3 regions of the Streptomyces sp. NPDC093109 genome follow, and region 1 is predicted to be linked to each of the others. Evidence: riboswitches for the same ligand, from Rfam matches in the RefSeq annotation. Region 1 holds a riboswitch; each other region holds the start of a gene.

The links. A riboswitch is a leader RNA that binds a small molecule or an ion and turns the genes downstream of it on or off. The one in region 1 is predicted to bind cyclic di-AMP.
Region 2: it holds a riboswitch for cyclic di-AMP, as region 1 does, so the genes downstream of both, AB0389_RS34535 (LysM peptidoglycan-binding domain-containing M23 family metallopeptidase) here and AB0389_RS06170 (LysM peptidoglycan-binding domain-containing protein) in region 1, are expected to answer to the same signal.
Region 3: it holds a riboswitch for cyclic di-AMP, as region 1 does, so the genes downstream of both, AB0389_RS06665 (M23 family metallopeptidase) here and AB0389_RS06170 (LysM peptidoglycan-binding domain-containing protein) in region 1, are expected to answer to the same signal.

Annotation. Positions count from the first base shown of each region.
Region 1 covers NZ_JBFBEZ010000004.1:44,366-54,419, forward strand. The annotation lists gene AB0389_RS06145 (Gfo/Idh/MocA family oxidoreductase) at 1-265, shown strand, start outside; gene AB0389_RS06150 (sugar phosphate isomerase/epimerase) at 262-1,128, shown strand; gene AB0389_RS06155 (nucleoside deaminase) at 1,184-1,777, opposite strand; gene AB0389_RS06160 (PDR/VanB family oxidoreductase) at 1,860-2,867, opposite strand; gene AB0389_RS06165 (aromatic ring-hydroxylating dioxygenase subunit alpha) at 2,873-3,931, opposite strand; gene AB0389_RS06170 (LysM peptidoglycan-binding domain-containing protein) at 4,316-5,110, opposite strand; cyclic di-AMP (ydaO/yuaA leader) riboswitch at 5,115-5,307, opposite strand; gene AB0389_RS06175 (hypothetical protein) at 5,823-6,209, opposite strand; gene AB0389_RS06180 (metalloregulator ArsR/SmtB family transcription factor) at 6,509-6,871, shown strand; gene AB0389_RS06185 (metalloregulator ArsR/SmtB family transcription factor) at 6,973-7,317, opposite strand; gene AB0389_RS06190 (hypothetical protein) at 7,514-7,885, shown strand; gene AB0389_RS06195 (aminotransferase class I/II-fold pyridoxal phosphate-dependent enzyme) at 7,975-9,300, shown strand; gene AB0389_RS06200 (MFS transporter) at 9,378-10,054, opposite strand, start outside.
Region 2 covers NZ_JBFBEZ010000059.1:7,925-17,978, forward strand. The annotation lists gene AB0389_RS34500 (carbohydrate kinase family protein) at 1-431, shown strand, start outside; gene AB0389_RS34505 (STM4015 family protein) at 534-1,496, shown strand; gene AB0389_RS34510 (STM4014 family protein) at 1,500-2,708, shown strand; gene AB0389_RS34515 (STM4013/SEN3800 family hydrolase) at 2,710-3,522, shown strand; gene AB0389_RS34520 (STM4012 family radical SAM protein) at 3,519-4,868, shown strand; gene AB0389_RS34525 (STM4011 family radical SAM protein) at 4,876-5,763, shown strand; gene AB0389_RS34530 (SGNH/GDSL hydrolase family protein) at 5,780-6,601, opposite strand; gene AB0389_RS34535 (LysM peptidoglycan-binding domain-containing M23 family metallopeptidase) at 6,777-7,829, opposite strand; cyclic di-AMP (ydaO/yuaA leader) riboswitch at 7,833-7,997, opposite strand; gene AB0389_RS34540 (tyrosine-protein phosphatase) at 8,379-9,197, shown strand; gene AB0389_RS34545 (DUF6126 family protein) at 9,208-9,327, opposite strand; gene AB0389_RS34550 (XRE family transcriptional regulator) at 9,450-10,054, opposite strand, start outside.
Region 3 covers NZ_JBFBEZ010000004.1:174,652-184,705, reverse strand. The annotation lists gene AB0389_RS06680 (DNA topoisomerase IV subunit A) at 1-1,364, opposite strand, end outside; gene AB0389_RS06675 (pitrilysin family protein) at 1,579-2,958, shown strand; gene AB0389_RS06670 (pitrilysin family protein) at 2,976-4,358, shown strand; cyclic di-AMP (ydaO/yuaA leader) riboswitch at 4,550-4,721, shown strand; gene AB0389_RS06665 (M23 family metallopeptidase) at 4,734-5,519, shown strand; gene AB0389_RS06660 (GntR family transcriptional regulator) at 5,711-6,400, shown strand; gene AB0389_RS06655 (S8 family peptidase) at 6,546-7,766, opposite strand; gene AB0389_RS06650 (HPr family phosphocarrier protein) at 8,173-8,454, opposite strand; gene AB0389_RS06645 (GNAT family N-acetyltransferase) at 8,567-10,054, shown strand, end outside.

The sequences.
Region 1 (10,054 bases):
GGTCTCGGTACGCGGCGCCGGCCGCAACACCACCGCCGTCCTCCAGGACTGGCAGGGCCGCTTCGAGAACGCCTTCGACACCGAGTTCCGCGAGTGGGCGGCCTCCGTGGCGAACGGTACGGAGCCCACCGGCCCCTCGTCCTGGGACGGTTACGCCGCGACCGTCATCTCGGACGCCCTGGTCGTCTCGCTGCACTCCGGCGAGACGGTACCCATCGACGCGCTGGCCACCCGCCCCGCCTTCTACGGAGGAACCGACCGATGAAGATCGCCCTCGACCCGTACATGCTGCGCGCCCTGCCCATCAGGGAGATGGTGCGCACGGTCGCCGACCTCGGCTACGAGTACATCGAGCTGTCCCCGCGCGACGATTTCATGCCCTTCTTCCTGCATCCGCGCGCGGACGACGAGCGGGTGGCCGAGCTGAAGTCGGCGCTGGACGAGACCGGCGTACAGCTGGCGAGTGTGCTGCCGCTCTACAAGTGGTCGAGCCCGGACGAGACCGAGCGGCAGGCCGCCGTCCGCTACTGGAAGCGGATGATCGAGATCACCGCCCGGCTCGGCTGTCCGCTGATGAACTCGGAGTTCAACGGGCGTCCCGAGGCAGCGGCGGCGAGCGAGGCCGCGTTCTGGCGGTCGCTGGAGGAGCTGCTGCCGGAGTTCGAGCGGGAGGGCATCGCACTCAATCTGGAGGCCCACCCGGACGACTTCTGCGAGGAGAACGACCCGGCGGTCGATCTCGTGCGCGCCATCAACAAGCCGTACGTGAACTACCTGTACTGCGCGCCGCACAGCTTCCATCTCTCCGGTTCCGACCCGGGCGCGGACATCGAGAAGATGCTGCGGTACGCGGGCGACAAGCTCCAGCACCTGCACATCGCGGACACCTTCAACCACAAGGGCTCCTCCGGGCTGCGCTACATCCTCAACCCGCCCGGCACGGCCGCCAGGATCCACCAGCACCTGGACATCGGCCAGGGCGAGGTGGACTGGAACACCTTCTTCTCCACACTGCGCGACATGAACTTCGACGGGGTGGCGACGGTGTGTGTCTTCGCGTGGGAGGAGCGGGCGAGGGAGTCGTCGGCGTTCATGCTGGACCGGGTGACGAAGGAGCTGGCGCGGTAGGCGGCGTGGGGGTCGCCGTTGTATCTCAACGGGGCTTGTCCCAACGGGCGCCGTCTCAACGGGCGTTGTAGACGACGGCGTCCTCCCGCGCGCCGTACTCCCGGAAGACCTCGATGGCCTCGTCGCGGAGTACACCGCGGTCCACCCGGATCCCGCGCTCGCCGAACTGCTCGGCCCAGTCCTCACGCATGGGGCCCTCGTCGAAGCCGGTGAGCGCCTCCACCTCGGGTCCGTCGCCCGCGATCAGCAGGCGGCGGACCCCGGACCACATGGCCGCGCCGTAACACATCACGCACGGACGCCAGTTGACGACGAGCTCCAGCTCGGGGGCGCCGGGCGCGCCCAGGTTCCAGGTGGAGAGCCGGGTCTGGGCGAGGGAGAGGGCCACCACCTCGGCGTGGGTCGAGGAGAGCCCCGAGGACAGGACGAGGTTGACGCCGGCGGAGACGAGTCGCCCGGTGGCGGAGTCCACGACGAGGGCCGCGAAGGGGCCGCCGGTGTCCTCCCGGTGGTTGCGTTCGGCGAGCCGGTTGGCCAGCCGTATCCGGTCCTCGTCGGTGGGCAGGACCTCGGGGACTCCGGCGAGTTCGGACAGGACCCAGTCGGGCAGCCGGGCGCCGAAGGAGGTCGCGAGGGCGGAAGTGTCCATGGCGGTTTCTCCGATGATGTCGAGTGATGCCGAGTGATGTCGACGAGGTGGTGGACGGTATCGGACGGGGCGGACGCCCGGGTCAGAGGTCGAGCAGGAGTTCCGCGCTGTGCGCGCGGGAGCAGCAGAGGGTGATGTGGGTGTTCGCGGCCTGTTCCGCCGGGCTCTGCACCTCGTCGCGGTGGTCGGGCTCGCCCGCGAGTACCGGTGTCAGACACGCACCGCACATCCCCTGCTCGCAGGAGAGTCCGATCTCGACGCCGTGTGCGGTGAGCACGTCCGCGATGGTGCGGTCGGCGGGTACGGGATAGCGCTCGCCGGTGCTGGCGAGGCGGACGGTGAAGCCGGTGCCCGCCTCGTGAGGCACGGATGCCCCCACCGTCGGTGTCGGTGCCGGTCCCGGTGTCGGTGTGAACCGCTCGGTGTGGAGCTGCTCCGGCCGCCAGCCGAGGGCGCTCGCCCCGTCGCGTACACACGCCATGAAGCCGGCCGGACCGCACACGTATACGGCCGTCTCCGGGTCCGGGACCAGCAGGTCACCGGGGAGGCCGGTGCGGACGCTGTCGCCCCGGTCACCGCGGTGGCTCACCACCCGCCCGGCGAAGGAGGACTCCGCCAGCCGCTCCGCCAGCGGTGCCCGCGCCGCGCTGGAGGTGTAGTGGTGCAGGCGGAACGGCGCGCCGCGCGCGGCCAGGGTCTCGGCCATCGAGAGCAGCGGTGTGATGCCGATGCCTCCCGCGACGAGCACGTACCGCCGCGCGGACACCAGCGGGAAGAGGTTGCGCGGCGCGGAGACACGGAGCCGCCGGCCCACCGTGATCTCCCGGTGCAGGGCCAGGGAACCGCCACGTCCCGTGTCCTCCCGGTGTACGCAGATGAGGTAACGGTCCTTCTCCCGGGGCGAGTTGCAGAGCGAGTACGGGCGGATGAGCGCCGGGCCGCCGTCCGCCCGGTCGAGGTGTACGTCGATGTGCGCGCCGGCGTCGAAGGGCGGCAACGTACCGGTGACGGGGCGGAGTTCGTAGCTGCGGCTGGTGGCGGAGGCCAGGGTGACGGCGTGGACGATGACATCGAGGGTCTGCACGGCCATGGCTCCTACGCGGTGAAGAAGTGGCTCAGGCCCATGTCGCGCAGCCCGCGCCGGTAGGCGATGGAGCTGCGGTCGGCGGGGATGTGCACTTCGAGCCGGGGGTCCAGGGGCAGGTTCTCAGGTTTCTGCACCTCGACGATGGCACGGTCCTCCTCGAACACCTTCCGGTTGAAGTCGTACACGTCCTGGACCGGCCCGTCGGTGTCGAAGTCGCGGGCGATCGGGGCGAACATCCGGGTCTTCCTGGCCGAGACGGGGGAGGCCGCGTTCATGATGTTGAGGCGTCCGCCGCCGGGGAAGTGCACCACGAGGGTGGCGGTGAAAGGCAGATGGACGTCGAAGTGGCGCAGCCACTGGAAGTCCGGCGGGGCCTGCGGGCCGCCGCGCGCGTAGTTGCTGACCGTGCTCCAGTAGTCGACGGAGAAGCCGCGGTCGTGGCGGACCGGGGAGTAGTCGGGGACAGCGGTGTTGTCGGGGTCGCCGAAGGAGTCGAGATGGACGAAGCCGAAGTGGGCGACGTCGAGGAACCCTTCGAGCTGGCGGCCCGCGAACGCGGCGATGTCGATGCTGGGGCAGGTGATCCGCTGGAACCCCTCGTCGTCCCAGTGGGCCATGCGCGGTACGGGCGCCACGGCCGCCGGGTCCCGCCGCTCCTCGTCGGTCGGCCGCAGACACGTCCACACCAGTCCGTACCGCTCGACGACGGGGAAGGTCCGCAGGTTCAGCCGGGCGGGGATCTTCGCTGCGGGGTGCGCCGGTACGTCCGTACACCTGCCGCCCGCGCCGAAGCGCAGGCCGTGGTAGGCGCAGGTGATGCCCGCGCCGTCGCCGCCGCCGAGGCTGAGCGGGACACCGCGGTGCGGGCAGATGTCGTGGGCGACGACGGCCTCGCCGTCCACCCGGTAGGCCACGAGCGTCTCGTCCAGCAGCCGTACGGCCACGGGCCGGCCGCCGACCTCGCGGGAGAGCGCGACGGGGTACCAGTGGCGGGCCAGGATCGCCCAGTCACCGGGGTCGAAGGTGCACTCCCTGGGCAGGGCGGGAGGGGGTACGACGGTGGTCATGGTGAGGTCCTTCTGCGCATACGTCCCCGCCGGAGGGGACGGAGGGAGGGAGCTGGAGGGCTACGGGCCGCGTGTCGCTCAGCCGCGGGCGGCGGCGGAGCGGAGCGGCACACCGTGGGCCACACGCCCCCGCGTCCAGGCCGACTGGTGGACACGGCTGCGGAGGTCCGCCGGACGTGCGCTGCTGAGGCTCATACCGGCTCCCTTCCGTCTCGTATGCGTGGAGAGAGAGTGACGTACCGAAATTTCCCGGTCGTTCCGTGATCGTTTCCGGCCTGTTGCCTGCTCCGCATGGTGCGAGAAGGGGCACGAACGGCCGCCGGCCCCACCCGTCCGCGCCGAGGCGGGGCAGGTGGGGCCGGTGTTGTGCCGGGCGCGGGTCCGTCAGTAGGGACCGTTGACGTTGTCGATCGAGCCGTACCGGGCGGCGGCGTAGTTGCACGCGGCGGTGATGTTGGCGACCGGGTCGTAGCTGTTCAGGGACGTACCGGGCACGTGGTACGTCTGGAACGTGGGGTCGATGACCTGGAGGAGCCCCTTGGAGGGGATGCCGTTCTGGGCGTTGATGTCCCAGTTGTTGATGGCCATCGGGTTGCCCGAGGACTCACGCATGATGTTGCGGTAGATGCCGTTGTAGCTGCCGGGGATACCGCGCGCGGCCATGATGTCCAGGGACTCCCGGATCCAGCCGTCCAGGTTGTTGCTGTACGACTTCAGGGCCGCGGGAGCGGCGGTGACGGTCTTGGCGGCCGTCTTGGTGGCCGTCTTCGGCGCGGCCTTCGGGGCGGCCTTCACCGTGGCCTTGGCGGCCGTACCGAGCTTCAGCGTGAGGCCGGGGCGGATGTGGGACGGGTTGGTCCCGATGGCCCCGCGGTTGTCCGCGTACAGCTTCTTCCAGCCGCCGCTGAGCGAGTGCGCCTTCGCGATCTTGGAGAGCGAGTCGCCCAGGACCACGGAGTAGGTGGTGGGGACGGCCTTCACCGCGTTGTCGGAGGCCTGGGGCACCGAGGCCGCCGGGGCGGTGACGGGCGCGGCCTGGGCGGTGGTGGCGGCGAGCAGGGGCAGGGCCAGTACGGCACCCCCCGCGCTCACGGCGACGGCGCCACGGGCGAGCGGGTTCGTTCTGGGGCGGCGGTGCTTCGCCTTGTGCTTCGCCCTGACGACAGCCTTTGCGAACATGACGCGTTCCTCTCCGTCGCCTGCGAGGTGAGCTGTCGGGTTCGGGCAGGAGATGCCCGGTCACGCGGTGTACACGAGACTTCACCCCAAGCCGGTCCGTACACGGACCGGCGACTTACCTGGGTCCCCCGCTCCTGCCGTACATGAGTGGGTTGGTGGGTTGACCGGACAGCGGCAGGATTCGGCGTTCCATCCGGAGTGACGTGAACTTAAGCGAGAACAGCGGAACCGAACAAGTCCGGAATTCAATGCGCTCTCCGGCGCGGAAAGATCAAATCCCGCAATTCCCGCCGGGCGTACGAAATACGCGCCCTCCCGGCCGCCACACCCACCCCGCCACCGTGATGCACGTCACCCCCGTAGGGCGAACATAAAAGGACAAGACACCCAAATATCACCCATACAACCCGGGCGGCGAGGCACCGAAGGGCGCGGTCGGAGCACCTGACCGCACATCAAAAACGCACCGGGCACGTAATTCGCCGAGGAATTCACCAACACCCCTTCCGGTCGAGTGGCGTTGCCTTCGGAGAACCGCGCCGGGATACCGAGCGAGCGTGTTCCGAATACGCGTCAGAAACCGGACGTGCTCGGCCATCAGGACCGGCCGGGTGCGGATCGCGGGGGACGGAACGGTATACGGAAACAGAAACGGGAGCGGGGCCGACGTGCGGCCCCGCTCCCGTGTTCCTGGCGCCCGGTACTCCCGGTACTAGACCAGCGCGGGCTCCGGCTCCAGCTCGGACTCCGTCTCGGGCTTCGGCTCCGCCTTGGACGGCGCCTTGGCCTTCGCCGGGGTCACGGCGGCGGGGGCGGTCTCCGGGGATTCCGCGGTCTCCTCGGAGCCGTCGCCGTCGACCTCGATGAGGTCGAGGTGCCCGCGGATCGTCTCCACCGGCAGTCCGAGCTCGTCGGCGGCGTTCTGCTCGCTGCCGAAGACCTCGACCGCCTCCGCCACGGCCTCGGCCAGCTCCACCTTGGCCTTGCGCAGCTTGGCCTCGGCCTTGTCGATCGTGTCGACGACGGCCAGCTGGCGCCGCTGCTTCTCCTGGAGCTTCTGCTTGCGGGACGGGCTCTTCTCGGGGGTTTGCGAAGTCATGGCCAAGATCATAAACCGACCGTCGGCCAGGCCCGAAATCCCCAACCGGCGTCCGCGAGAGGGCTGTTCCCCGGCCGGACGGGAGCGCGCCAGGGGCACCATGATCCCGTACCGCCAGCCCGGGACCGGCGCGTATGGCAGTGTTGTCCCGGTCGGTCCAGAGCCGCCGGACGAGCGGGATACGGCGAGGACGACCCCGGGGCAGTGAGTCCCGGGTGGGAGCGGCACCGGCCCCCGGTGTCCGAGCGACGGCGAGCGACCGGTCCCACGGCCGGCCGCAGCAGTGCGGAGGCAAGTCGGTGAGCGCGCCGCTCTACCAGCTGAAGGCGGAGTTCTTCAAGACGCTCGGGCATCCGGTACGGATCCGGGTGCTTGAGCTGCTGAGCGAGCGCGAGCACGCGGTCGCGGAGATGCTGCCGGAGGTAGGGGTCGAGCCCGCCCATCTGTCACAGCAGCTGGCCGTCCTGCGCCGGGCGAATCTGGTGGTCACCCGCCGCGAGGGCTCCGTCGTCCACTACTCGCTGGCCAGCCCCCAGGTCGCGGAGCTGCTGAGGGTCGCACGCACGATCCTGTCCGGGGTACTGGCCGGCCAGGCCGAGCTGCTGGCGGACCTCCGGGCCGCGGATCCGGACACCGCACCCCGCCGCCGGGGGCCCGCGTAAGCGCGGTACGTACGTGAGCGGCCCCGCGTAGGCGCTGGGCCCACGTGAGCGGCCCCGCGTAAGCGCTGGGCGTACGCGACGCGCGTACGCGCCGACGTCCGCTACGGCGTCGCGCCGACCCCCGTGTCGTGCAGTTCGGCCAGCAGATCCTGCCGGCCCGCGAGCATGACGGTCAGGATCCGCCGCGCCGCCCGCATCAGCTCCGCCACATCGCCGCCGGCCAGCTCGTACACCACCGTCGCGCCCTCCCGGGTCGCGGTCACGATGCCCGACCGGCGCAACACCGCCAGCTGCTGCGAGAGGCTCGACGGCTCGATCTCGATGGCCGCGAGCAGATCCCGTACCGGCATCGGCCCGTCCTGAAGCAGTTCGAGCACGCGGATGCGGACCGGGTGGCCGAGCATCCGGAAGAACTCCGCCTTCGCCTGGTACAGCGGCACCGGCATCGCGTTCACCTCTCGCCCACCTCACCCGTATCGCGGCACTCTCGGCCTGTCACAACCTGTCTCGACCCTGGAGACCCTAGTGCCCCTCCGGCACCGGAGGACGCGGACGGCTTGAAGAAGTCTTCAATTCGGCAGATCAGTATGTTGCCATCCTCTAAGGTGATCGAACGAGTACACGACGATGAGGGTGGGAGTCATGGCAAGCACGGACGTGGCACTGAAGGACGCGATGATGATCGAGGGAGCCGTCGGCACGGCACTCGTCGACTACACCAGCGGCATGGCCCTGGGCGTGCTAGGGGGCGGCAGGGACCTGGACCTCGGCGTCGCCGCCGCGGGAAACACCGATGTCGTACGCGCCAAGGTCCGCGCGCTGGAGACGCTCGGCATCGAGGACACCATCGAGGACATCCTCATCACGCTCCGGACGCAGTACCACGTACTGCGCCCGCTGTCCGGGCCGACCACCAAGGGGCTGTTTCTCTACCTGGTGCTCGACCGGACGCGCGCCAACCTGGCCATGGCCCGCCACCAGTTGAAGCGCATCGAGAACGACATAGAGATCTGACCGGGCCGCGGTCCGGCACCGGACCGCTCCACCGCTTTGTATCCTCGGCGGGTGCCACCATCGGCGCGGCATCCGCGAGAGGAACGACCATGACGACCGAGCTGAGCCCCGACGCCCCGACCGACACGGCAGAGACGGCCTCGACGGCCGGCACGGCCGCCCTGCCGGATCTCCTCGACCGGGCCCGTCAGGAGTACCGGGACCTCGCCGCGCGCGGCCTCGCGCTGGACCTGACCCGCGGCAAGCCGGCGCCGGCGCAGCTCGACCTCTCCGGGGAGCTGCTCAGCCTGCCGGGCGCGCGGTACACCGCCGCCGACGGCACGGACGTACGCAACTACGGCGGCCTGCAGGGGCTGCCCGAGCTGCGGGAGATCTTCGCCGGGGTGCTCCAGGTGCCGGCCGGACAGCTCCTCGCGGCCGGGAACTCCAGCCTGGAGCTGATGCACGACTGCCTGGTGCACGCCCTGCTGAGCGTGGTCCCGGGCGCCGGGTCCCGCTGGGTGGACCAGGAGCGGATCGCGTTCCTGTGTCCGGTGCCCGGATACGACCGGCACTTCGCGCTCTGCGAACGGTTCGGGATCGACATGATCCCGGTGCCGATGACCGCCGAGGGACCGGACATGGACGCCGTGGAGCGGCTCGTCGCGGAGGACCCGGCGGTCAAGGGCATCTGGTGCGTACCGAAGTACAGCAACCCGGACGGCGTCACCTACAGCGACGCGACGGTGACGCGGCTCGCCTCGATGAGCACGGCCGCGCCGGACTTCCGGATCTTCTGGGACAACGCGTACGCCGCCCACGACCTCACCGACGAGCCGGTCCCCGTCGCCGATCTGCTCGCCGCCTGCGCCTCGGCCGGGAACCCGGACCGGGCGTTCGTGTTCGGCTCCACCTCGAAGATCACCGCGGCGGGCGCGGGCGTCGCGTTCTTCGGCTCGTCGCCCGCGAACGTGCAGTGGCTGCTCGGCAACAACGCGAAGCGGTCGATCGGCCCCGACAAGGTCAACCAGCTGCGGCACGCCCTGTTCCTGCGGGACGCGGACGGGGTGCGGACCCACATGGAGCGCCAGCGCGCCGTGCTGCGGCCCAAGTTCGACACGGTGGCGCGGCTCCTGGAAGCCGGTCTCGGCGGGACCGGGCTCGCGACCTGGACCTCGCCGAAGGGCGGGTACTTCGTCACCCTCCAGGTCGAGGACGGCTGCGCCAAGGAGGTCGTACGCCGGGCCGCCGAGGCGGGCATCGTGCTGACCCCGGCCGGCGCCACGCACCCGTACGGCGACGACCCGCGCGACGCGGTCATCCGGATCGCGCCCAGCTACCCGGGGCTCGCGGAGCTGGAGCAGGCCATCGAGGGGCTCACGGTCTGCGTCCGGCTGGTGGGGTACGAGCGGCGGGCCGCCGCCGAAGCGAAGTAGGGGCCGCGGCGACGGCGTACGACGCCGGTGCGCGCCTGCCCCCGGCGCGCACCGGCGTCGTACGACGCTCCGTCCCGTCAGCCCATGTGCACCGGCGCCGCCCCCTCGGTGGACTCCTGCCGGCCGGCGTTGACGGCGAAGGCCGTGACGGCCAGGCCGGCCAGGAACATGCAGGCCGCGGCGGCGAAGGCCACGGTGTAGCCGTGGGTCAGCGCCTCGCCCGCCCGTGCGACAAGGGCGAAGTCCTCGGTGGCCAGACCCCGGTAGAGGGAGGAGGCCGCCTCGGGCAGCTTGTCGTTCGCCGCCGAGGTGGAGAGCGTCGACAGGACGGCGAGACCGAGGGCGCCACCGATCTGCTGCGCGGTGTTGAGCAGCGCGGAGGCGCTCCCGGTGTCCTGGTGCGCGACCCCGCTGACCGCGCCGAGCGTCATCGGGACAAAGCTCATGCCGAGGCCGAGACCGGTGACGAACATGGCCGGCATCAGATGCGCCGCGTACGACGAACCCGGCTCCAGCGTGGCGAACCAGAGCATGCCCACGGCCGCCACCACCAGGCCGGGCCCGGCGATCAGCCGGGGGGCGTACCGCGCGACGAGCTTGGAGCTGATGCCCGCCGCGGCGGCCATGCCGAAGCTGAAGGGCAGATACGCGAAGCCGGTCCTGACCGGGCTGTAGCCGAGGATCAGCTGCATGTAGAGCGTCAGGAAGTAGAAGGTGGCGAACATGCCCGAGCCGATGAACAGCATCGTCCCGT
Region 2 (10,054 bases), on a different contig from region 1:
CGGTCTCCACGGATCTGCACGACTGGGACGGACTGTCCGACTATCACCGGGAGTTCGCCTTCCGCGCCGATCTGGTGTTCCTCAGCGCGGCCGGCGCGAAGGAGCGGATCGCCTCGGTGATGCGGGAGATCCTGCGCGAGGGCCGGGCCGAGGCCGTGATAGCGACGGCCGGCGCGGGCGGCTCGTATCTGATGACCCGGGAGGGCGGCCGGTCCCCGCGCCCGGTGCCGGCCACCCCGCCGCCCGGTCCTGTGGTGGACTCCAACGGCGCGGGGGACGCGTACGTCTGCGGCTTCCTGCACGGCCGGCTGGCCGGCCGGAAGCTGGAGGAGTGCGCCCGGCTCGGCGCACTGGCGGGCGCGCACGCCTGTACGGGCGAGGGCAGCGCGTCGCTGATCGGGCCCGACGACCTGCTGGTGGACAGCGTCTGAACGATCCGTGCGGGTCGGGGGCGGCCGACGGGCGTTGTCAGTGGCGCTTGGTAGAACTGCTCCATCAGCCGATCCATCCCACGGCGTCTGGAGCATTCCGCCATGACCATCTCGGACCACCTCCCGGAGCTGCACGGCCTGCCGGTGTACGTGTTTCCCGACGCCGACGCCACCGCCGAAGCGGAGCCGAAGCTTCCGGACGCCGCCTCGGTGGCCTGGCGCATCACGGTCGACTCGTACGACGCGGACGAGACATGGGAGGAGGCGTTCGCCCGCTTCCTCGGCGCCGTCGACACCACGCGGGTACGGGCGCTGATCGTCGGCTCCTGGCCGGACTCCTACGAGTCGGGCCCGGAGGCGGCGATCGACGCGATCATCGCCGCCCGCGGCCGGCTGCCCGCGCTGCGCGCCCTGTTCGTCGGGGACGTCACCGGTGAGGAGTGCGAGATCTCCTGGATCATCCAGGGGCCGGTCGCGCCGCTGCTCGAAGCCTTCCCCGAACTGCTGGAGTTCGGCGTCCGGGGCGGCCAGCAGCTGGTCCTGCCCGCCGTCAGGCACGAGCGGCTGCGCTCGCTCACCATCGAGTCCGGCGGGCTGCCCGCCGAGGTGGTGCGGGGCGTCGCGGCGAGCGACTTCCCCGCGCTGGAGCACCTCGATCTCTGGCTCGGCACCTCGGAGTACGGCGGAACCGCGACAGTGGCCGACCTGGCGCCGATCCTGGCGGGGACGCGGCTGCCCGCGCTGCGCCGGCTGGCCCTGCGCAACAGCGAGACACAGGACGCGATCGCCGTCGCGCTGGCGGACGCCCCGGTGGTGGGGCGCCTGGAGGTCCTCGACCTCTCCATGGGCACGCTCGGGAACGAGGGCGCCCAGGCCCTCCTCGGTGGCCGGCCGCTCACCCATCTGAAGAAGCTCGACCTGCACCACCACTTCATCGGTGAGGAGCTGCGGGAGCGGCTTCTCAGCACGCTCGGCGCGGCCGGAGTGGAGGTCGACCTCTCCGAGGCCGAGGAACCGGAGGACTGGGGCGGCGAGAAGCACTACTACGTCGCGGTGGCCGAGTAACCGATGCGCCCCTTCCCCGGCGGCCGGGACCGCGAGCCGCGGCTGACCGTCGTCGGCGTCCCGGGCAACCGCCGTACGACGCTGTTCCAGGACGCCGTCCGGGCCGCCGGGCTGCCGCCCGCCCGCGAGGTCTCCTGGCTCGACGTGCTGCACGGCCGGGCGGGCTTCGGGCCCGGCGAGACCGTACGGCTCGACTCGCCGGGCGAGGACCCCGAGGTGGACCGGCTGCTGCGCGGTGCCGAGGATCCCGCCAGGGTCGAGGGCACCGCTCTCTGGTACGCGCGGTTCACGGCCGCCGCCCGGGGTCTCGGCGAGCGGGCCCGCGCCGCCGGGGCCGAGCTGCTCGACGACCCCGCCGAGCTGGCGGTGCTCTTCGACAAGCGGCTCTGCCACGGTGTCCTGGACGCGGCGGGGGTACGGGTCCCCGCGTCGCCCACCTCGGGCACCGGCGCGCCGGCCGTCTCCGGCTGGGACGACGTACGGACCCTGCTGGCCGCCGGCGGGCTGCGCCGGGCGTTCGTCAAACCGGCCCACGGCTCATCGGCCTCCGGGGTCCTCGCGCTGGAGACGGCGGGCCCCGGCCGGGTGCGGGCCACCACCTCCGTCGAGCGCGACGTGTCGGGCCGGCTCTTCAACTCGCTGCGAGTACGGACGTACACGACCGAGCGCGAGGTGGCTGCGATCGTGGACACCCTCGCGCCCGACGGACTGCATATCGAGCAGTGGGTGCCCAAGTCCGCCCAGGCGGGCCGGGCGGCCGATCTGCGGGTGGTGGTGGTCGCGGGCCGGGCCACCCACGCCGTCGTACGCACCAGCCGCTCCCCCCTGACCAATCTCCATCTCGGCGGGGCCCGCGGTGATCTCGACGCGGCCCGCGCCGCGATCGGGGCGGCCGGTGGCAGCTGGGCCGGGGCGCTGGACCTCTGCGAGCGCGCGGCGGCCTGTTTCCCTGACACCCACTGTGTGGGCGTCGATCTGCTGCCCGCCGGGGGCTGGCGGCGGTTCGCCATCTGCGAGGTCAACGCCTTCGGCGATCTGCTGCCCCGGCTCACCGGGCTGCCGGGCACGGCGGCCGAGGGGATGGACACGTACGCGGCGCAGCTCGCCGCGCTCCCCGGCCGGGCGGCCCGGACGCGGACACAGACTCGGACGCGGACGCAGACGCAGACTCGTACGCGACGACCGACGGAGGACCGCCGTGCCCGCACCTGACATGAACGAGGTCGTCGGGCGGGACGATCTGCTGCTCGTCACCCTCGACACCCTGCGCTTCGACGTCGCCGAGGAGCTGGCCGCCGCGGGCCGGATCCCGCATCTGGCCCGCCATCTGCCCGGTGGCCGCTGGGAGAAGCGGCACGCGCCGGGCAGCTTCACCTACGCCTCCCACCAGGCGGTCTTCGCGGGGTTCCTGCCCACGCCCGCGGCGCAGGGACCGCACCCGCGGCTGTTCGCCGCGCGCTTCGGCGGCAGCGAGTCCACGGCGGAGCGCACCTTCGTCTTCGACACCCCCGATCTGGTCTCCGGCCTCGCGGCGGCCGGGTACCGCACGGTGTGCGTCGGCGGGGTCGGCTTCTTCAACAAGCGGGGACCGCTCGGCTCCGTTCTGCCCGGGATGTTCCAGGAGAGCCACTGGGAGCCGGAGTTCGGGGTCACCTCACCCACCTCCTTCGCGTCCCAGACCGACCGCGCGGAGCAGGTGATCGCCGGGCTCGATCCCGAGCGGCGGCTCTTCCTCTTCGTCAACGTCTCCGCACTGCACCAGCCCAACTGGTTCCATCTGCCCGGCGCCACCCGGGAGGCCGGCGACTCGCGCGCCACGCACGCCGCCGCGCTCGAATACATCGACCGGCACATCGGCCGGCTCTTCGCTGCCGCGAGCAGCAGGCGCCGCTGCTTCGCGATCGTCTGCTCCGACCACGGCACCGCCTACGGCGACGACGGCTGGACCGGCCACCGGCTGGGCCACGAATCCGTCTGGACCGTGCCGTACGCCCACTTCTTCCTGGACCCCGGGACCACTCCATGAGCACAGCACCGGCGACCGCGCCCGCCGCGGTCCGTCCGTACGAGAGCTACGTCTACGCCTATCCGCACAAGACGGCCTACCGTCCGCTGCCGGACCGGCCCGCGCTGCGCGCGCTCTGGGCCGGGGAGCGCAAGGACGCCCTCTCGCTCTATCTGCACATCCCGTTCTGCGAGGTCCGCTGCGGTTTCTGCAATCTCTTCACCCGGATCGGCGCGCCCGGCGAGCTGACGACGCGCTATCTCGACGCCCTCGGCCGGCAGGCGACCGCCGTCCGCGAGGCGCTGGGGGACGAAGGACCCGTGCGGTTCGCCGCCGCGGCCTTCGGCGGCGGCACACCGACCTTCCTCACCGCCGGGGAGCTGGACCGGCTGTGCGACATCGCGGAGACCGGCGCGGGCGCCGATCTGCGGGCCGTGCCGCTCTCCGTCGAGACCTCCCCCGCCACGGCCACCGCCGACCGGCTCGCCGTCCTCGCCGGCCGCGGCGCCACCCGGCTGAGCATCGGCGTCCAGAGCTTCGTCGAGGAGGAGGCGCGGGCGGCCGTACGTCCGCAGCGGCGCGCCGATGTCGAGGCGGCGCTCGGCCGGATCCGCGACGCGGGCGTCCCCGTCCTCAACATCGACCTCATCTACGGCATCGACGGCCAGACCGCGGCGAGCTGGCGCCACTCGCTGGACGCCGCGCTGGCCTGGCGCCCCGAGGAGCTGTATCTCTACCCGCTGTACGTACGCCCGCTCACCGGCCTCGGCAGGCTCGGCGCGAACGGTGACGCCGCGTGGGACGACCAGCGGCTGCGGCTCTACCGGCAGGGCCGGGACCACCTCCTCGCCCAGGGGTACGAGCAGCGGTCCATGCGGCTGTTCCGGCGCCCCGACGCGCCCGCCGCGGGCGCGGACGACTACGCCTGCCAGACCGACGGCATGATCGGCCTGGGCTGCGGGGCCCGTTCGTACACCTCCACGCTCCACTACTCCTTCGACTACGCCGTCGACATGCGCGAGATACGGTCCATCATCGACGCGTACACCACGACGGAGGACTTCTCGCGCGCGGAGGTCGGCCGCCGGGTCGACGGGGAGGAGGCGCGCCGCCGCCATCTGCTCCAGTCGCTGCTCCAGGCGCCGGGGATGGAGGTGGCCGGCTACCGCGAGCGGTTCGGCCGGGGGCCCACGGAGGACTTCCCGGCCGAGCTGGCCCGGTTCGCGGCGCTGGGCTGGCTGGACGCGGCGGCGGGCCCCGGCCTGCTGCGGCTGTCCCCCGAGGGGCTGGCCCACTCGGACGCGCTGGGCCCGGCCCTCTTCTCCCCCGCCGTACGGGCCGCCATGGCCGCGTATCTGCCGAAGTGAGGCTCCTGTGGACCTGACGATCCTCTACCGCGGCCCGCTCGCCTCCTGCGACTACGACTGCCCGTACTGCCCGTTCGCGAAGCGGCGGGACAGCGGAGACCAGCTGCGCGCCGACCGGGCCGCGCTGGAGCGGTTCGCCGGCTGGGCCGCGCGTCCGGCGGACGACGGGCCGGCGGACGACCGGCTGTCGGTGCTGTTCACACCCTGGGGCGAGGGCCTGACGCGGTCCTGGTACCGGCGGACGCTGGTCGGTCTCTCACACCTGCCGCACATCCGCCGGGTGGCGATCCAGACGAATCTGAGCTGCCGCACCGGCTGGCTGGCGGACGCGGACCCGGCGAAGCTCGCGCTGTGGTGCACGTACCACCCCGGGCAGACGCCGTACGACCGCTTTCTGGCGAAGGCCCACGAGCTGACGGCGCTCGGCATCCGGTTCAGCGTGGGCGTCGTCGGTCTCGACGACCATCTGGAGCAGGCCCGCCGGCTCCGCGCCGAGCTGCCCGCGCACGTCTATCTCTGGGTCAACGCGGCGGACGGGCACCGCTACACGGACGAGGAGGCCGCGCGCTGGACGGATCTTGACCCGCTCTTCCCCTACAGCCGCGATCCGCACCGTTCGGCCGGGCTGCCCTGCCGCACGGGCGAGTCGGTGATCTCGGTGGACGGCGAGGGCACCGTACGGCGCTGCCACTTCGTCCCGGCCGAGCTGGGCAATCTGTACGACGGCTCCTACCGGCGGGCCCTCGCGCCGCGGGCCTGCCCGCTCGCGGTCTGCGACTGCCACATCGGCTATGTCCATCTGGAGACGCTGCCGCTGTACGACGTCTTCGCGGGCGGTGTCCTGGAGCGGATACCGGCCGGGCCTCTCCCGGCGCGGGTCCCGGCGGGCGGGTAGCGCCGGGACCCGGTGCTCACGGGAGCGGCAGGAGATCGGGCCGCTTCGCCTCGACGTGGTCGCCCGAGGACTCACCGCGCAGCCTGCGCCCGATCCAGGGGACCAGGTACTCACGTGCCCAGTGGATGTCGTCGCGCCGTTCCTCCAGGGTGCCGCGCGGCGGCAGCGGCGGCCACGGCTGGTCCGGGTCCGCGGGCACCTCGAAGCCGAGCACCTGAGCGGCGCGCAGCGCGACCCTGGTGTGTCCCTCGGGCGACAGATGGAGCCGGTCGCCGTCCCAGGCCCGCCTGTCCTGGACGGTCTTGAGGGACCACAGGTCGAGTACGGGACAGCCGTAGCGGTCCGCGATGGCCCGCGTATGGGCGTTGAACGTGGCGATCTTGCCGCGCAGATGGCGCAGTACGGGGACGCCACGGGTGTCGAAGCCGGTGGTCAGCAGGACGGTGCCGACGGATCCTGTCAGGTCGGCGACGGCCCGCTCGAAGCGCTCGGCGACATCGTCGGGGTCGCTGCCGGGCCGGAGGATGTCGTTCCCGCCCGCGCAGAAGGTCACCAGGTCCGGGGCGAGTTCCCGCGCCCGGGGTATCTGCTCCTCCGCGACCTGGTCCAGGAGCCGGCCGCGTACGGCGAGATTGGCGTAGCGGAAGTCCCCGTGCGCGGTGTCGGCCGTCGCGCCGGAGTCCGGGAGCTGGTCGGCGAGCAGGACCGCCAACCGGTCCGCCCATCCGACGAACTGCCCGTCGGGGCCCGGATCTCCCACGCCCTCCGTGAAGCTGTCGCCGATCGCCGCGTACGACCCGAATCCGCTGTTTCCTGTTGTTCTCGAATCGTCTGCCACAGCGGTCCATCTTCCACCCGGCGTTGTGACCTACGCGACCGTAAGGAGGGGTTGACCGTGGGTGAGAAATACCATCCGTCAAGTTTCGCCCAACCGGGAATAGCCGGAGAACGGTGGTCGCCCGGCACCGGAGTGCCGGGCGACCACCGCGCGTCCGCCGCGGTCCGGAGCGGGTTCAGACCGTGACGCCCTGCGAGCGGAGGTAGGCCACCGGGTCGATGTCCGAGCCGTAGTCGGGGCCTGTGCGGATCTCGAAGTGCAGGTGGGGGCCCGTGACATTGCCGGTGGCGCCGGAGACGCCTATCTGCTGCCCCACGTCCACGCTCTGGCCGTTGGAGACGGACAGCGCCGACAGGTGGGCGTACTGGGAGTACTTGCCGTCGCTGTGCCGGATGACGACCTGGTTGCCGTACGAGCCGCCCCAGCCGGCCGAGACGACGGTGCCCGCGCCGACCGCCTTGACGGTGGAGCCCGCGGAGGCGAGGAAGTCCACACCGGTGTGGTAGCCACTGGACCAGCTGCCGCCCGACGCGCGGTACGACGTGCCGATCGGCGCGTCGACGGGCTTGAGGAAGCCCGAACCGGTGGTCTGCGTAGCCGTGTTGGGCGCCGCGCTGCCGGAGGCGGTGGACGACCCCGCGTCCGACGAGGCGGACTTGGACGACGCGGACTTCGACGACGCGGTGCCGGAGGCCTTCGCCGGAGCCTCGGCCCGGGGCGCGGACGCGGCCGGCGCGGAGGAGGTACGGGACGGGGCGGCCGACGTACGGGACGGCGCGGCCGACGCCGCCTTCGTGCCGAGCGTCAGCTTCAGCCCGGGGTGGATCAGACCGGGGTCGGCGCCGATCGCCCGGCGGTTGTCCTCGTACAGCTTCTGCCAGCCGCCCTGGACCCGCTGCTCGACCGCGATCTTCGAGAGATAGTCGCCGGAGACCACGGAGTAGGTGCGGGCCGCCGTCCTGGTGCCGATCCGGGTGGCGGCGGTCCCCTGCGGAGCGGCCGACACCGAAGCCGAAGCCGACGCCGATGCCGCCGACGTGGTACGCACCGTGTCGGCCGCGGCGGGAGCCGCCTGAGGAGCGACGGCGGGCGCGGCCTGCCCGGCGGCGTGCGCGCCGGTGGCGGCGATGAGCGGCAGCGCGATGGCGGCGCCGCCCGTGCCTGCGGCGATGAAGCGGCGCGAGAGCGGATTGTTCTTCGGTCGGCGGTGCTTACCCTTCGCGGGCATGTGCGTTCCTCTCCGGCGCCGTACGAGGTGAGCTGTCGGGTTCGGGCTGGAGCTGCCCGGCCGCGCGTGGTGCGCGGCTTCACCCCGAGCCGGTCCGGAACACCCGGATCGGCGTACTGCCTGGGTCCCCCGCTCCTGCCACACGTGAAGGGTTCGGGTGTGGGTCTCCGGGCAGTGGCAGGATTCGGCGTTCCACCCGGATTGAGGGTGAACGTAGGCGAGTCGGACGTCCGGTACAAGCAGTTGTTTTCAGCCGCAGGAGGTGACTGGAATATCGCCACGCACCACCCGTCACCCTGCGTCGATGACCGATCTTCGATTCCCCCATGGGGTTGGCTTTACCTTCGGCGACGCCGCCACGGAACGTCACCGCTATGATTCCGCTCACGGCCCGCACCCCATCTCCCCCATTAACAGGGCACTTTGGCTGCAATCCCCCATTACGGACAGATCCCCCGCGGCCACCTCCTCGGCTCCGAACCCATGTCGTATCGTCAGGAGACGACCTCGTCGGCGAGCCGCGCCGACGGCAGACACGGAGGAGCCGCCGTGACGCAGCAGCTGCCGCAAGTCCCGTCGACAGAGCCCGAACTGTCCGGTGTGCGCAACTTCCGTGACGTGGGCGGCCTGCCGACCACGGACGGCCGGCGCGTACGCGGCGGCACACTCTTCCGCAGCGGCCACCTCGCCCACGCCACCGACGCCGACGCGGCCTTCCTCACCGGCCTCGGGTTGCACACGGTCTTCGACTTCCGCAACTCCGCCGACATGAAACTGGACGGCGAGGACGTGGCACTGCCCGGCGTCCGGCAGGTGAACATCCCGCTCTCCGACCCGGCCGACGGCGCCGAGTTCTGGCGGATGGTGCGGGACGGCGATCTCGGTCAGCTGCGCTCGCTCCTCTCGGACGACAGGGGGGCGGCCCGGATGATCGGCTCGTACCGGACGATCATCACGGAGCGCACCACCGAGCACAGCCGGGTGCTGCACGCACTCGCCGAGGACAGCGTCCCGGCGCTGATGCACTGCGCGGCGGGCAAGGACCGCGCTGGGCTCTCCGTCGCGGTCGCCCTGCTCGCGGTCGGGGTCGAGCCCGACGCGATCGAGGCCGACTACCTCAAGTCGAACGATCCGCACCGCCGCTACCGGGTCCGCCGCGGCGACGGCTCGGCGGCCGAGGAGTCCGCCGAGGTGATGGAGCTGCTCAGCCCGCTCTTCGACGCGCGCCCCGCCTACCTGGCGGCGGCCTTCGAGAGCATCACGAACACCTGGGGCACCACCGACCGCTATCTCTCCGAGGGGCTCGGACTCGCCCCCGAGACCCGCGACCGGCTGCGCGACCGGCTCCTCGACGACGGCAACGGCTGACGCCGCACGGTTATCCCTTGCCGCCCATCTCGAAGAGCAGGTAGAGGAACGCGGCGAAGAGATGGCCCGCCACCAGATAGGCGAAGAGCCGGATGACCAGCCCCCGGGGGAACTTCTTCTCCTCGTCCATGATCCGTTCCGGCCGGGCCGCGGGTCCGGCCGCGGGTCCGGCCGCGACGGCGGGGGCCCCGGGATCGGCGGCGGGTACGGGCTTCTCTGTCTCCGGCATGGCGGCGGGCCTCTCTCGGCGGGTCAGCGGCGGTGGGTTCCGCCGCCGAGGCACAGCTCGGCGGCGGAACTCTGCAGCAGGGTGTGGACGAAGAGCAGCTCGGTCCCCCCGGGACCGGCCGCGGCGATCCGGTGCGGGGTGAGCGAATCGAAGTGCGCGCTGTCCCCGGCGGCGAGCACATGCGCGGTGTCGCCGAGGTAGAGCCGCAGCCGCCCGTCGAGGACATAGAGCCACTCCTCCCCCGGGTGGACGCGGACGAGGTCCCCCTGCGCCCCGTACGGCACCTGGAGGCGGAGCGGCTGCATCGCCCGGCCGGGGCTGCCGGCCTGGTGGTACGTCCAGCCGTCGGCCTCCGCGGGCGCAGGCCGGCCGGCCCGGATGATGGGGTCGCGCTCCGGCGGCACCTCCCCGAGCAGTTCGGAGACGGTCGTACCGTAGATACGGGCCAGGCCGAGCAGCATGGGCAGCGACGGCTGCCTGCGCCCCGTCTCCAGCCGGGAGAGATGCGCGGGGGACAGCCCCGCCCGGCGGGCCGCGGCCTCCAGGGTGAGGTGCCGGCCGCGGCGCAGCTCGCGCAGCCGGGGCGCGACATCGGGGAGCTGTTCGGGCAGTTCGCCGGCCGCCTCTC
Region 3 (10,054 bases), 130 kb from region 1:
CGCTCGCCCTCCAGCTCCATCCGGTCGAACCGGGTGAGCCGGCGCAGCGGCGTGTCCAGGATGTACTGCGTCTGGATGTCGCTCAGCGAGAAGCGCTCGATCAGCCGCTCCTTGGCCTGCGCCGAGTTGTCGCTCGACCGGATCAGCCGGATGACCTCGTCGATGTCGATGAGCGCGACGAGCAGCCCCTCGACCAGGTGCAGCCGGTCCCGCCGCTTGGTCCTGCGGAACTCGCTGCGCCGGCGCACCACCTCGAACCGGTGGTCGAGATAGACCTCCAGCAGCTCCTTGAGGCCCAGCGTCAGCGGCTGGCCGTCCACCAGCGCCACGTTGTTGATGCCGAAGGTCTCCTCCATCGGCGTCAGCTTGTAGAGCTGCTCCAGCACGGCCTCGGGTACGAAACCGTTCTTGATCTCGATGACCAGGCGCAGGCCGTGCGCGCGGTCGGTGAGGTCCTTGACGTCCGCGATGCCCTGGAGCTTCTTGGCGGAGACCAGGTCCTTGATCTTGGCGATCACCTTCTCCGGGCCGACCGTGAAGGGCAGCTCGGTGACGACCAGGCCCTTGCGGCGCGGGGAGACGTCCTCCACCGTCGCGGTGGCCCTGATCCGGAAGGTGCCCCGGCCCTTCTCGTAGGCGTCCTTGATGCCGGTGAGCCCGACGATCCGGCCGCCGGTCGGCAGATCGGGCCCCGGCACGAAACGCATCAGCGTCTCCAGGTCGGCGGCCGGGTGCTTGATCAGATGGCGCGCGGCCGCCACGACCTCGCCGAGGTTGTGCGGCGGCATGTTCGTGGCCATGCCCACGGCGATCCCGGAGGCGCCGTTGACGAGCAGGTTCGGATACGCGGCCGGAAGTGTGACCGGTTCCCGCTCCTGGCCGTCGTAATTCGGCTGGAAATCGACCGTGTCCTCGTCGATCGACTCGGTCATCAGTGACGTGGCGTCAGCCATCCGGCACTCGGTGTACCGCATGGCGGCCGGCGGGTCGTCGTTGCCGAGCGAGCCGAAGTTGCCATGGCCGTCGACGAGCGGCAGCCGCATGGAGAACGGCTGTGCCATCCGGACCAGGGCGTCGTAGATCGAGGCGTCCCCGTGCGGGTGAAGTTTGCCCATGACCTCACCGACGACGCGGGCGCACTTCACATAGCCGCGGTCGGGGCGCAGGCCCATCTCGTTCATCTGGTACACGATGCGGCGGTGCACCGGCTTCATACCGTCCCGGGCGTCGGGCAGGGCCCGGGAGTAGATCACCGAGTAGGCGTATTCGAGGAAGGAGCCCTGCATTTCATCGACCACGTCGATGTCGAGAATCTTCTCCTCGAAGTCCTCCGGCGGCGGGGTCTTCGTACTGCGGCGGGCCATCTCGGCTGCGGCTCCTTCACAGGTTCTGTACGGCAACTTCTGGAACTGACGCGGACCATTGTGGACCGCGCCACTGACAACGCCGACCTCGACCCGTCGTTGGGCGGGTGGCGGGGGCGGCGGCGGGGGAGCCGCCACCGGGGAACTTCGCGTGGTCGCGGCACGCTTGCATACAGTGGCAGGACTTCTCCATATCGCGATCGAAGGGACGTACATGCCCATGGGTCACACGGCCACAGCGCAGGCCGGTTCCGGCGGCCTGACAGCTACTGAGCACCGCCTGGCCAACGGCCTGCGCGTGGTGCTCTCCGAGGACCACCTGACCCCGGTCGCCGCGGTCTGCCTCTGGTACGACGTCGGCTCGCGCCACGAGGTCAAGGGTCGTACGGGCCTCGCGCACCTCTTCGAGCACCTGATGTTCCAGGGATCGAAGCAGGTGGCGGGGAATGGCCACTTCGAGCTGGTGCAGGGGGCCGGCGGCTCCCTGAACGGCACCACCAGCTTCGAGCGCACCAACTATTTCGAGACCATGCCGACCCACCAGCTGGAGCTGGCGCTCTGGCTGGAAGCCGACCGGATGGGCTCGCTGCTCGCCGCGCTCGACGAAGAGTCCATGGAGAACCAGCGGGACGTCGTCAAGAACGAGCGCCGCCAGCGGTACGACAATGTGCCATACGGTACGGCCTTCGAACGGCTGACCGCACTCTCCTACCCCGAGGGTCATCCCTACCACCACACGCCGATCGGCTCCATGGCCGACCTGGACGCCGCGACGCTGGAGGACGCCCGCGCGTTCTTCCGTACCAACTACGCGCCGAACAACGCGGTGCTCTCCGTCGTCGGCGACATCGACCCCGAGCAGACGCTCGCCTGGGTCGAGAAGTACTTCGGCTCGATCCCGTCCCACGACGGCAAGCAGCCGCCGCGCGACGGCACGCTGCCCGACACCATCGGCCGTGAGCTGCGCGAGGAGATCCGCGAGGAGGTCCCGGCGCGCGCGCTGATGGCCGCCTACCGGCTGCCGCACGACGGCACCCGCGAGTGCGACGCCGCCGATCTGGCGCTCACCGTGCTCGGCGGCGGCGAGTCCTCCCGGCTCCACAACCGGCTGGTACGGCGCGACCGTACCGCCGTCGCCGCCGGCTTCGGACTGCTGCGGCTGGCCGGCGCCCCCTCCCTCGGCTGGCTGGACGTGAAGACGTCCGGCGGTGTCGAGGTCCCGGCCATCGAGGCGGCCGTCGACGAGGAGCTCGCCCGGCTCGCCGCCGAAGGACCGACCGACGAGGAGATGGAGCGCGCCCAGGCCCAGCTGGAGCGCGAGTGGCTGGACCGGCTCGGCACGGTCGCCGGCCGCGCCGACGAACTGTGCCGCTTCGCCGTGCTCTTCGGCGACCCGCAGCTGGCGCTCTCCGCCGTCACGCGCGTGCTGGACATCACCGCCGAGGAGGTACGGGCGGTCGCCGCCGCGCGGCTGCGCCCCGACAACCGGGCGGTGCTGGTGTACGAACCGCTCACCGCCGAGGACACCGGCACCACCGAGGACGCCGGCGACGAGCAGGCCGGGACCGACGAGCAGGAAGGGGCGGACCAGTGAGCGACGCCACTGTCACCATGGACTTCCATCCCCGGCCGACCGCCGGTGAGGCCAGGCCCTGGGCGTTCCCCGCCCCCGAGCGCGCCACACTCGGCAACGGCCTGACCGTGCTGCGCTGCGACCGCCCCGGCCAGCAGGTGGTGGCCGTCGAGATCAACCTCGACGCCCCGCTCGACGCCGAGCCCGAAGGGCTCGACGGCGTCGCCACCATCATGGCGCGGGCGCTCTCCGAGGGCACCGACAAGCACTCCGCCGAGGAGTTCGCCGCCGAGCTGGAGCGCTGCGGCGCCACGCTCGACGCGTACGCCGACCACCCCGGGCTCCGGGTCTCCCTGGAGGTCCCGGTCTCCCGGCTGCCCAAGGCGCTCGGCCTGCTCGCCGAGGCCCTGCGCGCCCCCGCCTTCGGCGACAGCGAGATCGAACGTCTCGTCGGCAACCGGCTCGACGAGATCCCGCACGAGACCGCCAACCCCGGCCGCCGGGCCGCCAAACAGCTCTCCAAGGAGCTGTTCCCGGCCACCCTGCGCATGTCCCGGCCGCGCCAGGGCACCGAGAAGACGGTCGAGCGCATCGACGCGGCCGGCGTCCGCGCCTTCTACGAGGCGCACGTACGCCCGGCCACGGCCACCGCGGTGATCGTCGGCGACCTCACGGGCGTCGATCTGGACGAGATCCTCGCCGACACCCTCGGCGCCTGGACCGGCAACACGGCCGCGCCCCGGCCCGTCCCGCCCGTGACCGCGGACGACACGGGCCGCGTCGTCATCGTGGACCGGCCCGGCGCCGTCCAGACCCAGCTGCTGATCGGCCGCATCGGCGCCGACCGCCACGACCGGGTCTGGGCCGCGCAGGTGCTCGGCACGTACTGCCTGGGCGGCACGCTCACCTCCCGGCTCGACCGGGTGCTGCGCGAGGAGAAGGGCTACACCTACGGTGTACGGGCCTACGGCCAGGTCCTGCGCTCCTCGGCGCCCGACGCCCCGGGCGGCCCGACCGGCGCCGCGATGCTCGCCATCAGCGGCTCCGTGGACACCGCCTCCACCGGGCCGGCGCTGGCGGACCTCTGGACCGTGCTGCGCACACTCGCGGCCGAGGGACTGACCGACGCCGAGCGCGATGTGGCCGTACAGAACCTGGTGGGCGTCGCCCCGTTGAAGTACGAGACGGCCGCCTCCGTCGCGGGCACCCTCGCCGACCAGGTCGAGCAGTTCCTGCCGGACGACTTCCAGGCGCGGCTGTACGCGCGGCTGGCCGAGACCGGCACCGTCGAGGCGACGGCCGCGGTCGTCAACGCCTTCCCGGTGGACCGGCTCGTGACCGTACTGGTCGGGGACGCGGCGCAGATCAAGGAGCCCGTCGAGGCGCTCGGTATCGGCGAAGTGACCGTGGTCACCGGCTGATTCGGCCCGCCGTACACGGAACCCCGGTGACCGCGGTCACCGGGGTTTTCCGTTCTGTCCCTGTTTCCCGTGGAAACATGCCGTCTGCCCTGTGGGGAACGCGACAAAACAGCCTGTCTGGTTGGCGTTGGAAAGGCCATCGGCTTAGCGTCGGTCCGGCTGTTCGGCCGTTGCGCCGCACCCGTGGCAACGGACAGCCATCGCCGAGTCCCCGTCAGGCGCGAGCCGAGGGGAGCCGGGGACCCACCGTCCCTGGGGTGAATCGGACCGCCTTCGCGCAGCTTCGCCGCGTGGAGGGGCCCGTAGGAGACCTTCCTGCTCCGAACCCGTCAGCTAACCCGGTAGGCGAGAGGGAAGGAAAGGACCCGTCACCCCATGGCGTTCACCCGTGCCACCGGGAAGCACCGCGCCCGGAGCCGTACCACCCGCCGGGGCGTCAACGCCGCGGGCGTCGCGACCCTCACCGCGACCGGCGTCGTCGGCACCCTCGCCGCCTCCCCGGCGCTCGCCTCGGGAGCAGGCGCCGAGGCCGCCTCGCAGACCGGCTTCAACCGGGTCGCCGACCTCGGTGACACCCTCGCCGTCGTGGTCGACGACCAGGCCCACGCCCAGCGTTACGCCGCCGACCGGTCGGCCAGGATCAAGGCCGAGGCCGTCGCGCGGGCGGAGGCCCAGCGGCTGGCCGAGGCGCGCGCCAAGGAGATACGCGCCACCAAGGAGCGCGCCACGCGCGCCGCCGAACGCACCCTCCTCGGCACCTTCCAACTCCCCGTCGCGGGCTCGTACATCACCACCGGATACCGGGCCGGCGGCTCCCTCTGGTCCTCCGGCAGTCACTCGGGCGTCGACTTCCGCGCCGCGTCAGGCACCCCGGTGGTGGCCGTCGGCGCCGCCACCGTCGTCGAGGCCGGCTGGGGCGGCTCGTACGGCAACAACGTCGTGCTGCGGATGAGCGACGGCACGTACACCCAGTACGGCCACCTCTCCTCGATCGAGGTCTCGGTGGGCCAGAGCCTCGCCCCCGGGCAGCGCCTCGGCCTCTCCGGCGCCAGCGGCAACGCCACCGGGCCGCATCTCCACTTCGAGGCGAGGACGGGACCGGACTACGGCTCCGACATGGACCCCGTCGCGTATCTGCGCGCGCACGGCGTGAACGTCTGACCGCTCCCGCCCGCTGCCCCATCGCGCCGTCCCGCTCCGCCCCGTCTCCGCTCCGCCGTCCGACCTGCCCGTTGGCCAAAAGATATCCATGGATTTCGGGCACCCTTCGGAAATTCTCGTTGATTGCAATAGAGTCACGGAACAGGCGTCAATCGGCTGCGTTTCGCGCGGATTAAGGCGGAGGTTCGGACATGCGCATTCCCGCGCACTCGGTATGCACGGCGATTCGCGACGACATCGTCTCCGGTCTGTTCGAGCGGGGTGGCCGGCTCACCGAGGAACACCTGGCGCGGCGCTACGGCGTCTCCCGGGTCCCGGTGCGCGAGGCCCTGCGCACGCTGGAGTCGGAGGGCTTCGTCACCACGCGCCGCCATGTCGGCGCCTGCGTGGCGGAGCCCACGGAGCAGGAGGCGGCCGACCTGCTGGAGGTGCGGCTGATGCTGGAGCCGCTCGGCGCGGCGCGGGCCGCCCAGCGCCGTACGGACGCCCATCTCAAGGTTCTCCGCGGCCTGGTCAGACTGGGTCAGGAGCGGGCCCGCCGGGGTCAGGGCGAGGATCTGCGCTCGCTCGGCGCGTGGTTCCACGAGACGCTCACCCAGGCGTCCGGGAGCCCGGCGCTCACCTCGCTGCTCACCCAGCTCCGGCACAAGATCACCTGGATGTACGTGGTCGAGCAGCCCGCCAACCCCGTGGAGTCCTGGGCGGAGCACGGCGCGATCGTGGACGCCGTGGCGCGCGGGGACGCGGAGCGGGCGCGGGCCCTGACGACCCTGCACGCGGAGCGGACCGCGGCGGTGCACCGGCTCCGCCGGCCGGAGCGCGGCCGGGAAAAGGTGAGGGCCTCGCAACATGCCGTAAACATCGCGAGCGTCCGCAATTAACAATCGCGCCGTATACAAAGAGATGAATTGGGCGGGGGATCTTTTCTGCTGCCCTCATGAATAAAAAGGAGCCGTGGTCCACTGAATTCCGTGGACCACGGCTCCGTCCTGCCTTTACGCGATCAGCCGGCCGCGATCGGACCGGTTACGGGACGAGCCGCAGCAGCAGGTTCGGCGAACCGGTGCCGACGCTGGTGAGCGAGCCCGAGGTGGCCCCGCCGGTCAGGGCGCTGAGCACCGTGGCCGGAGTGGCGCTGGGGCGGCTCGCCAGGTAGATCGCGGCCGCGCCCGCGACGTGCGGGGCCGCCATGGAGGTGCCGGAGAGCGTGGCGGTGGCCGTGTCGCTGGTGTAGTAGCCCGCGATGATGGACGAGCCCGGCGCGAAGATGTTCACGGCCGAGCCGTAGTTGGAGTAGCTGGCCTTCGCGTCCGTGCTGGTGGTGGCGCCGACGGTGATCGCGGTGGCGACCCGGGCCGGGGAGTACGAGGAGGCCAGGGCGCCGTTGTTGCCCGCCGCGACCGCGTAGGTCACACCGGAGGCGATCGAGTTGGCGACCGCCGTGTCGAGCGTGGTGCTGGCGCCGCCGCCGAGGGACATGTTGGCGACGGCCGGCTTGACGGCGTTGTTGGTGACCCAGTTGATGCCCGCGATCACGCCGGCGGTGGTGCCGGAGCCGGCGCTGTCGAGCACCTTGACCGCCACGATCTTGGCCGACTTGGCCACCCCGTAGGTGGTGCCCGCGATGGTGGTCGCGACGTGGGTGCCGTGGCCGTTGTCGTCATTGGCCGACGTCGTACCGGTGATCGCGTTGTAGCCGTACGAGGCCCGCCCGCTGATCTGCGCGTGCGTGATGCGTACGCCGGTGTCGATGACGTACGCCGTCACCCCGGAGCCCGCGGTGTCCGGGTACGTGTACGTGCCGCTCAGCGGCAGGGCCGCCTGGTCGATCCGGTCCAGGCCCCAGGGGGCGCTGGTCTGGGTGGCGTCGACCTGGACCTTCTGGTCCTGCTCGACCAGGGCGACCGCGGGGTCGGCGGCCAGCCGCTTGGCCTGGGTCTCGGTGAGCTTGGCCGCGTAGCCGTTGAGCGCGCCGTCGAAGGTACGGGCGACCTTGCCGCCGTACTCGGAGACGAGACCCTTGCCCGCCGCGGAGGACGCCGAGAAGCCGGCCGCCTCCTTGAGCGTGACGATGTAGCTGTCCTTGACCGCGGTGGGGGAGCCGGCGTGAAGGACCTTCCCTTCGGCCGGTGCGGCGTGGGCGGGGAGTGCGGCACCGGTGCCGAGCAGCGCGGCGGTGGCGGTCGCGGCGACCAGCGTCGCGAATCTGCGCCGGGTGGAGCGGCTGGTGTCACGTATGACTGTCATCGCGAGGGGTTCCTCCTCGGTGAGTCGGCGCGCGGCAGGTGGGGCGCGCGCCTGATGGGGGGAGTACCTGATGGGGGGAGTGCAGGTGTTCGCGCTGTGAACCGGAAGTGTCATGTACACCTCCCGGCCGGTTAAAGATTGCAGCAACTATCCGTGTAGAACAAGAGAGTTGGCGTCTTGTCATATCCCTGACACGAGCGCGAAATGGAATCCCCGCACATCAGTGATCACACGGGCCACCCCGGAACCCGGGGGTGACCAGGAGCGACGCGGCGGAGCCGGCGCGCTCACCCGTCCCGCGGCGGAAACGACATCGCTCCCGCGACCGCCGGTTCAGGGGCGGGTGCGGGAGCGATGGGGGCGGACGCGGGGGCGGCGAGGGCGGCCCCGCGCGTCGTCGGCCGGATCAGACCGTCTCGGGCAGCTCGTCCAGGCCCTCGGCGACCAGCTTCGCCAGCCGGTCCAGCGCCGCGTCGGCGCCCTCGGCGTCGGAGGAGAGCACGATCTCCTCGCCGCCCTGCGCGCCCAGGCCGAGCACCGCGAGCATCGAGGCGGCGTTGACCGGGTTGCCGTCGGCCTTCGCGATCGTCAGGGGCACGCCGGCGGCCGTGGCGGCGCGGACGAAGATGGAAGCGGGACGGGCGTGCAGGCCCTCGGCCCAGCCGACGTTGACGCGGCGCTCAGCCATGGTGTTGCCCTTCAAGTCAAAAAGTCCTAAAACGGTGTCCGCTCCACACTCTCATGTGCGTCGGCGCGTCTTCCCTCCGGCCCCGGGCGCGCCCCCGCCGTAGGATCTGTTCATGGAGCCGCCGGCCGACCACGCGTACCCCGCCCACTGGGAAGCGGACGTGGTGCTGCGCGACGGGGCCACCGCCCGGATCCGGCCCATCACCACCGCCGACGCGGACCGGCTGGTCAGCTTCTACGAGCAGGTCTCCGACGAATCGAAGTACTACCGCTTCTTCGCCCCCTACCCGCACCTCTCCGCCAAGGACGTGCACCGCTTCACCCACCACGACTACGTGGACCGGGTGGGGCTCGCGGTGACGGTGGGCGGCGAGTTCATCGCGACCGTACGGTACGACCGCATCGACGCCCGGGGCATGCCCGCGTCCGCGCCCGCCGACGAGGCGGAGGTCGCGTTCCTCGTCCAGGACGCGCACCAGGGGCGCGGGGTCGCCTCCACCCTGCTGGAGCACCTCGCCGCGGTCGCCAGGGAGCGGGGGATCCGGCGCTTCGCCGCCGACGTGCTGCCCGCCAACAGCAAGATGATCAAGGTCTTCCGGGACGCCGGGTACACCCAGAAGCGGAGCTTCGAGGACGGGTCCGTACGGCTCAGCCTCGACCTCGAACCCACGGCAGAGTCACTGGCGGTGCAGCGCGGACGCGAGCAGCGGGCGGAGGCGCGGTCCGTGCAGCGGCTCCTCGCGCCCGGCTCCGTCGCCGTCGTCGGCACCGGCCGCGCGCCGGGCGGAGCCGGCCGTACGGTGCTGCGCGGACTGACCGGCGCGGGCTTCACCGGCCGGGTGTACGCGGTGAACCGCGCGTTCACCGAGGACCGGCGGGAGATCGACGGTGTCCCCGCCTTCCGCTCGGTCACCGCGATCGGCGACCCCGTCGACCTCGCCGTCATCGCCGTCCCCGCGGAACGGGTCCCGGAGGCCGTCGCCGACTGCGGACGCCACGGCGTCCGCGGGGTCGTGGTCCTCTCGGCCGGCTACGCGGAGAGCGGCGCGGAGGGCAGGGCGCGCCAGCGCGAACTGGTCCGCCAGGCCCGCTCGTTCGGGATGCGCATCATCGGCCCCAACGCGTTCGGCATCATGAACACCGCAGACGCCGTCCGGCTCAACGCGTCCCTCGCGCCCGAACTGCCCGGCCGCGGCCGGATCGGCCTGTTCGCGCAGTCCGGCGCGATCGGCATCGCCCTGCTGTCCGGGCTGCGCCGGCGCGGCGCGGGCCTGTCGTCCTTCGTCTCGACGGGCAACCGCGCGGACGTCTCGGGCAACGACATCCTCCAGTACTGGTACGAGGACCCGGACACCGATGTCGTCCTCCTCTACCTCGAATCCATCGGCAACCCGCGCAAGTTCACCCGGCTGGCCCGGCGTACGGCGGCGGTCAAGCCGGTCGTGGTCGTCAAGGGCGCGCGCCACAGCGGCAGCGAGCCGCCGGGCCACGCCGTCCCGGCGACCCGGATCCCGGACGCCACGGTCTCGGCGCTGCTGCGCCAGGCCGGGGTGATCCGGGTCGACACGGTGACCGAGCTGGTCGACGCGGGGCTGCTGCTC